Regions from separate parts of the Vibrio sp. 2130-1 genome, predicted to be linked through region 2. Evidence: riboswitches for the same ligand, from Rfam matches in the RefSeq annotation. Region 2 holds a riboswitch; the other holds the start of a gene.
What was found. A riboswitch is a leader RNA that binds a small molecule or an ion and turns the genes downstream of it on or off. The one in region 2 is predicted to bind cyclic di-GMP.
Positions count from the first base shown of each region.

Region 1 (3,420 bases), on a different contig from region 2:
CGTTGAGAGCTACTGTTACCGCCAAGGCTATACTCTGATTTTATGTAACACAGGCGGGATTTACGAAAAACAACGCGATTACATTCGTATGCTGGCTGAAAAGCGCGTTGATGGCATCCTAGTGATGTGTTCTGACTTAACCGAAGAACTAAAAGAGATGCTTGACCGTCATGCGGACATTCCTAAAGTGGTCATGGATTGGGGCCCAGAGAGCTCACAAGCAGACAAGATCATGGATAACTCAGAAGAAGGTGGCTACATTGCAACCAAACATCTGATTGACAATGGTCATACGGATATCGCTTGTCTAAGCGGTCATTTTGAAAAGCTTGCTTGCCAAGAGCGCATTGCAGGTTTCCGTCGCGCAATGAGCGAAGCGAACCTAGCTGTAAATGAAGACTGGATCCTTGAAGGTAACTTTGAATGTGATACGGCCGTATTAGTTGCAGATAAAATTACCGCAATGGACAAGCGCCCGACGGCGGTATTCTGTTTTAACGACACAATGGCTCTAGGCGTAATGAGCCGCTTGCAACAAAACGGGATCAAAATTCCTGAAGATATTTCAGTGATCGGCTACGACAACATCGAGCTTGCAGAATACTTCTCTCCACCGCTAACGACTATCCACCAGCCTAAACGTCGTGTTGGTAAAAATGCATTCGAAATTCTACTTGAGCGTATCAAAGATAAAGAACACGAAAAACGAATTTTCGAAATGCAACCTGAGCTTGTAATTCGAAATACTGTGAAAAAAATGAACTAAATTTCACTGTATTTAACCGTGTTAAATAAGCGCTCTACAGGGGCGCTTATTTTTTTGGAAAAATTAAGCAATCTCTAATACTTCACCCCGCTCTAATAACAATTGACTAACGTTAACTCCCTGTTTTATATAAATGTAATATATATTAAGAACTCCTTTTCAAAGGCCAATTTGCACCTTTCCATATGCAAAATAGAGCATTCAATCTATCATTTTTATTGAACTAAAATCACACTTTTAACGCTAAACCGTGATGTTAATTCAATATAAGAAGTATGCTCATTGTGTCACGCACAGGGCAAACCATTCGAAAGAGTGGGACGCAAAGCCTCCGGCCTGAACCATATTACGATATGGAAGGTAGCGGGGTTACCGATGGCAAGTGTGTAAGCAATGACTTTACTCTGTAATGACATTGTTTTTACGCATGTTTGCTACTCTCTCGGACCTGACTTTTGGTGGCGTAATATTAATTACACCGAGATAACAAAACATGGATAAACCGATACTCAAAGACTCTATGAAGCTATTTGAGGCACTTGGTAATATCAAGTCGCGCTCAATGTTTGGTGGCTTCGGACTATTCGCTGATGAAACAATGTTTGCACTAGTGGTAAACAATCAGCTTCATATCAGAGCAGACCAAAAAACTTCATCTGACTTCGAGCAACAAGGGCTAAAGCCTTACGTTTATAAAAAACGTGGCTTCCCAGTCGTTACAAAGTACTACGCTATTTCCAGCGATTTATGGGAATCAAGCGAACGCTTAATCGAAGTAGCGAATCAATCATTGAAAAAGGCAAAGCTTGAGAAAGAACAGCAAGCAAGTACAAAGCCTAACCGTTTGAAAGATTTGCCTAACTTACGACTGGCTACCGAGCGCATGCTAAAAAAAGCCGGCATCGAATCCGTAGAGAAGCTTGAAGAGGAAGGTGCGCTTAACGCCTATAAAGCGATAAGAGATACGCACTCTGCAACCGTCAACATTGAGTTGCTATGGGCACTAGAAGGTGCTATCAACGGCACTCATTGGAGTGTGGTACCTCAAGCTCGCCGAGATGAGTTGATGAACGGCCTCCAATAAAAGTCGGCCTAAAAACTATCTTGTAAAACCGCAGTCTAATCTGCGGTTTTTTTGTGAAATTTTTTCGGTTTTCCTACTGTCTTATTACATATATCCCAAATTGGAATCAAAATTATGAATAAGAAACTGATTTTAGGTCTCATCCTACTAGCGGCTATCGTCTTTTTAGGTATTAACTTTGGCCAGTATTTAACCTTAGAGAATGCAAAAGCCCAACAAGAAGCACTAACTACATACATCGATCAGAATTTTGTATTCTCGGCTGCGATTTACTTTTTTACCTACATTGCAATTACCGCTTTTTCTATCCCAGGAGCGGCAGTAGTCACCTTACTTGGTGCAGCCTTATTTGGTTTTTGGACAAGCTTGCTACTGGTTTCTTTCGCTAGCACTATGGGGGCAACACTGGCCTTCTTGAGCAGCCGATACTTATTGCGTGACTGGGTACAAAACAAATTCGGAAATAAACTCAACGCAATTAATCAAGGTGTCGAAAAAGACGGAGCTTTTTATCTATTTTCCTTGCGTCTAATCCCTGTATTCCCCTTCTTTCTAATCAACTTACTGATGGGCTTAACGCCGATGTCTGTAGGTAGATTTTATCTCACTAGCCAAATAGGTATGCTGCCAGGCACAGCTGTATATCTGAATGCAGGTACTCAATTAGCAACAATTGAAAGCCTATCGGGCATTGTTTCACCCGCAGTATTAGCGTCTTTTGCGCTATTGGGACTATTTCCAATCATCACTAAATGGGTTATGAATAAAGTAAGGCCGACACCAAGTCAGCAAAATTCGTAATTGGTGAAGTGGGTATTTTGATGAAAATATTTATCGCTAAAAACCCAGCAGAAGCACACATTGTATGTGAGCTGCTTAAAGTGGAACAAATTTACTGTGAAGTTCGTGGAGAAGGTATTTTCGGCTTAAAAGGAGAACTGCCGTTTGGTGATGATACCGATCCTTATGTGTGGCTTTTTGACACTGCACAAAAGATGAAAGCTGAAGAAATAGTAAAAGCATATCGAAAACAATCCGATAGGCATGAGTATCAAGATTGGCAATGCCCAAAATGTCATGAAATAAACGAAGGGCAATTTGGTGCATGTTGGCAATGTGGATATCAACTAGGAGAGTTATAGCGGCTCTCCTATTCAGTGGATGCACTCAGTTTTAAGCACATACAGCTTGCTGTTTAATAAACTCGATGGAGTGTTGATTGAAGTCTTCTGGACGCTCTACATTGCATACATGACCACAATTCGGGATTTCTCGTAGAATGCTGAGCTTATGTGCTGCAACCATTTCTTTGACAGGTTTAATAAACATGTAATCCCTGTCGCCCATTAAGTAGAGAGTCGGAATGGGTAACTCTCGATCTTTAAAATATTTCATTAACGGATTTACATCAGCAGCAAGAATAAACCAACGTTTAAATTCTTTTTGGCAAAGCTTCTTGGCTTCGCGAATAAAAAGGTGGCGAGATTCTCGTTGGCTTCTTTGAGGCATAACAATATAAGCGAACAGTTTGTAGAGCCACATGTACGGTAGGATATGCTTACAAAAATTA
Region 1 covers NZ_JAWOUT010000002.1:93,884-97,303, reverse strand. Annotated here, with positions in the region: gene purR (HTH-type transcriptional repressor PurR) at 1-766, shown strand, start outside; cyclic di-GMP riboswitch class I at 1,054-1,143, shown strand; gene R7Q09_RS03000 (TfoX/Sxy family DNA transformation protein) at 1,260-1,850, shown strand; gene R7Q09_RS02995 (TVP38/TMEM64 family protein) at 1,965-2,651, shown strand; gene R7Q09_RS02990 (DUF2007 domain-containing protein) at 2,672-2,992, shown strand; gene R7Q09_RS02985 (alpha/beta fold hydrolase) at 3,024-3,420, opposite strand, start outside.
Region 1: it holds a riboswitch for cyclic di-GMP, as region 2 does, so the genes downstream of both, R7Q09_RS03000 (TfoX/Sxy family DNA transformation protein) here and gbpA (N-acetylglucosamine-binding protein GbpA) in region 2, are expected to answer to the same signal.

Region 2 (3,420 bases):
TTAATACGTGTTACGAGCATATGGTGACCCGGCTCCGATTTACTTAAAGCGAGCGATATCGCTTCTACCGAGCCGTCTTTCATTTCGTTTGCCCAACTTGCAAGTGGTTCGCGATGGTGATTGTAAACGGTGAGTTCTGCATTTAAGTCGCCTTCAGCAGTTAGTGTCAGATCCAACGTTGTCGGTGTTGACTCAATGATATATTCGTCTGCTAAGCCATCTACTGTGAGTGAGTATTCTGGAACAGGAGTTTCAATGTTATAGCCGATCTCTACTCGCTCAAGGCCGCTATTTGCTTGCAGATACACCGGATTAGTACCATAAACAGGAGTGAATTTATCCTCTGCATACTGCCCGGCTTGCAGTTTTGCTTGTTCTTGGTTTAGCTTAGTCGCGAGTGCGTAAGACCAGTTTTTCGCTTGGCCCATTGCTGCATCGGTAATTTCTAGTTCAGTTCTATACGCTATGTTTTCACCTGCTTGATCAAATACGCGCGTATAAACCGAATCCCCAATATTTAAATCCATTGTAGGAATAATTTGACCGCCTTGCTTCCAATCTGGAATAACGGGACTGTCACCATCAAATTTCACATCGATCACGTTATAAAATGAGGCTGCAGTGTCGCCAACATCCCATACTGCCAGGATGACATGGTATCCCTCGCGAGTAGGCACATTACATTGATGGCTTACCTGTTTCGGGGGTTGAACCATATTGCCGTTGACGACACAGAAAGGAGTTAGATCAAAAGAGTCTCGTGATAGTGAAGCGTTTGGGTTCCAATCAGGCTTGGTGATGTAATATTTCCAGTCGCGCGTCACGTGGTTAGCGGTAAATGTCCATTCAAAAGTTTGTGTACCTGCTTGAATAGTGCGTTTTACCCAACGGTCGGCAGTTTGCTCATCAAGGGCAGCTGCTAAAGCGGTTTCGGCACTCGCTATTTTACCATCGCGAGGCCCTGTTTCGGGAAAGCCATCAGGGCCTTCAACGCTTTGCGGTTCATATTGAATCGCACCGCAGTTATTATTTTTTTCGTTAGTATCTGGCGTTGGATACTTACATAGTGCCGAGCGACTTGCAGCGACACCACCATTGGTTTCTGATACATAACCGTGAGCCGCAGCACCTGAGCTAATGCTTGCAAGTGCTAACGCGAGTACGGATTTGGTTGGAAATGATTTCATCACATGTCCTCTGTTATGGCTGACAAACTAGTGTCACACCCCGGCGCATGCTGAGCATAAAGTAACGCTACAGAAATTGGACTTCTGTAACACTGCGTCATGGTAACCCCGCTATCATGAGCATTCTTTTAGATTTTTAAATGCTGACAGACCGGAAGCTTTGCGTCCCACCCTTTCGAATGGTTTGCCGAAATGTGATTGAGCAGCCAAAATTTAGCTTAAGAATTTACATGTGGAAAAGTAAACGTCACTGACATGGAATCCTGTTCTCAAATTGAAAGATAACGATATCTTAACCTCGTCAATATTGTGCAGTGTCGTCTTGCAAGGTATTGATTTTAATTTTGTTTTTATCTTTTTTATAGTCATGGTGAATGGGTGGAGGTTTGTTGGGGATAAGTGGAGAGGAATCGTGCTAAGGGTGGAAGAAGTTCTGTCTAAAGGGCGGAGTGTACCGCCCTTTGAATGGTGTTATTTCGGCATGATGACAGTATCAATCACGTGAATGACACCGTTTTTAGCTTTCACATCGGTTGCAATGACATTTGCATCGTTAACCATGACTTTATCGCCCATGGTTTTAATCATGACATCTTGCCCCTGAACCGTAGTCGCTTTGTCTAGCTTAACAACATCGGCAGCCATCACTTTCCCTGGGACGACGTGATAAGTCAAAACAGATACTAACTTGTCTTTGTTTTCCGGCATTAAGAGCATGTCGACTGTGCCGTCTGGCAGTTTTGCAAAAGCGTCATCCGTTGGTGCAAAAACAGTAAATGGGCCTTCCCCTTTGAGAGTGTCAACCAGGCCCGCTGCTTTCACCGCAGCAACAAGCGTATTGAAAGAGCCATTTTCAGCGGCAACGTCGACAATATCGGCTTTCATCATGCCATGCTCATGAGCCTGAACGGGAAGCATAAAAAATAATGTCGCCATCAGTGTCGCCGCGATAACTAAGATACGTTTGAACATAATGTGTTCCTTACTAGTTGAGGGTACAACGGATTCCCTGGAGTGTGTTTGCATTTGTACGCATCGTGATTGAAAGATGATCATCGCGTCCTACTTTCTTTTGAGGGTCTAACATGTCGCGCAAGAATTCGTCTGCCTTCTTGTTTCACATCAGCTCGTTTCCGCCACGTCCATAAGCGCTCTCTTGCTGCCTTAGCTGCGTTGTCTGGTGCGATAATAGGTGCAAGGTAACGGCTATCTGGCTGCAATTGATACATGACAGCTTCCATCTGGGTCATTGTCCAGGGCTCGAATAAAAGAGGGGGAGGAACCATTTGTAACTCAGGCACCCACTTGTAGATGAACGTACCGTTAGGATCATGTTCTTGGGCTTGCTTGATCGGATTATAAATACGGATTGTGTTAGTCCCGGTTACTCCTGCTTGCATTTGGAATTGTGGGTAATGAATTCCAGGCTCAAAGTCGAGAAATAGTTGCGCTAAATGCGTTACACCTACTCGCCAATCCATGTTCATGTGGTGAGTAAGAAAGCTAACCAGCATGGCACGCATGCGAAAGTTAATGTAACCAGTGTGGTGCAAACAGCGCATGCAGGCATCAATCAAAGGTACGCCAGTATGCCCGGATTTCCATGCTGCTAACTTTTCTTCATCGAAAGTACTACTTTGTCTAATCAATGGTTCGTAAGCCCGATTAACGCAGTAAAACTCCATGTCGTATTCCGATTCGAATTTTTGGATGAAGTGACAGTGCCAATGAAGCCGTGAAGACAATGCAATTAAGCTGCGACGAAATCCAGCGACTTGCCAGTGTTTCAAAAGGTATTGATAAACTTCACGCAAGGATATGTTACCCCAAGCGAGGTATGGAGAAAGTCGAGTACAGGCTGTGCGTGAGGCTGTGGGACTAGAAATGCTTCGATAGTAATCACGACCTCGACGATGAAAAAAGTCCTCTAGTGTTTTCCAAGCGAGCCGGCTTCCTCCCGTTTGCATTCCTTTGCATTTTGATAGCCAGGATGATGGTGGCGAAAACGAACAGCCGAGAGCTTCTGCATCCAATGAATGCAATAAGTCGGTTTGGATCTCAATAGGGCTTATTGAGGCTCTCATGACAGAGTCCCAATGTTTGTCCCAACCTTGCCGGTTTTTTGCACCTCTGATAACAGCACCGTGTTCGAACTCAAACCAGTCGATGTTCTGCTCATACAGCCAAGCGGCAACTTGTCGGTCTCGTTCAAAGGTGCAGTTGAGTCCTATTT
Region 2 covers NZ_JAWOUT010000007.1:83,443-86,862, forward strand. Annotated here, with positions in the region: gene gbpA (N-acetylglucosamine-binding protein GbpA) at 1-1,187, opposite strand, end outside; cyclic di-GMP riboswitch class I at 1,286-1,386, opposite strand; gene R7Q09_RS12435 (fasciclin domain-containing protein) at 1,659-2,159, opposite strand; gene R7Q09_RS12440 (cryptochrome/deoxyribodipyrimidine photo-lyase family protein) at 2,240-3,420, opposite strand, start outside.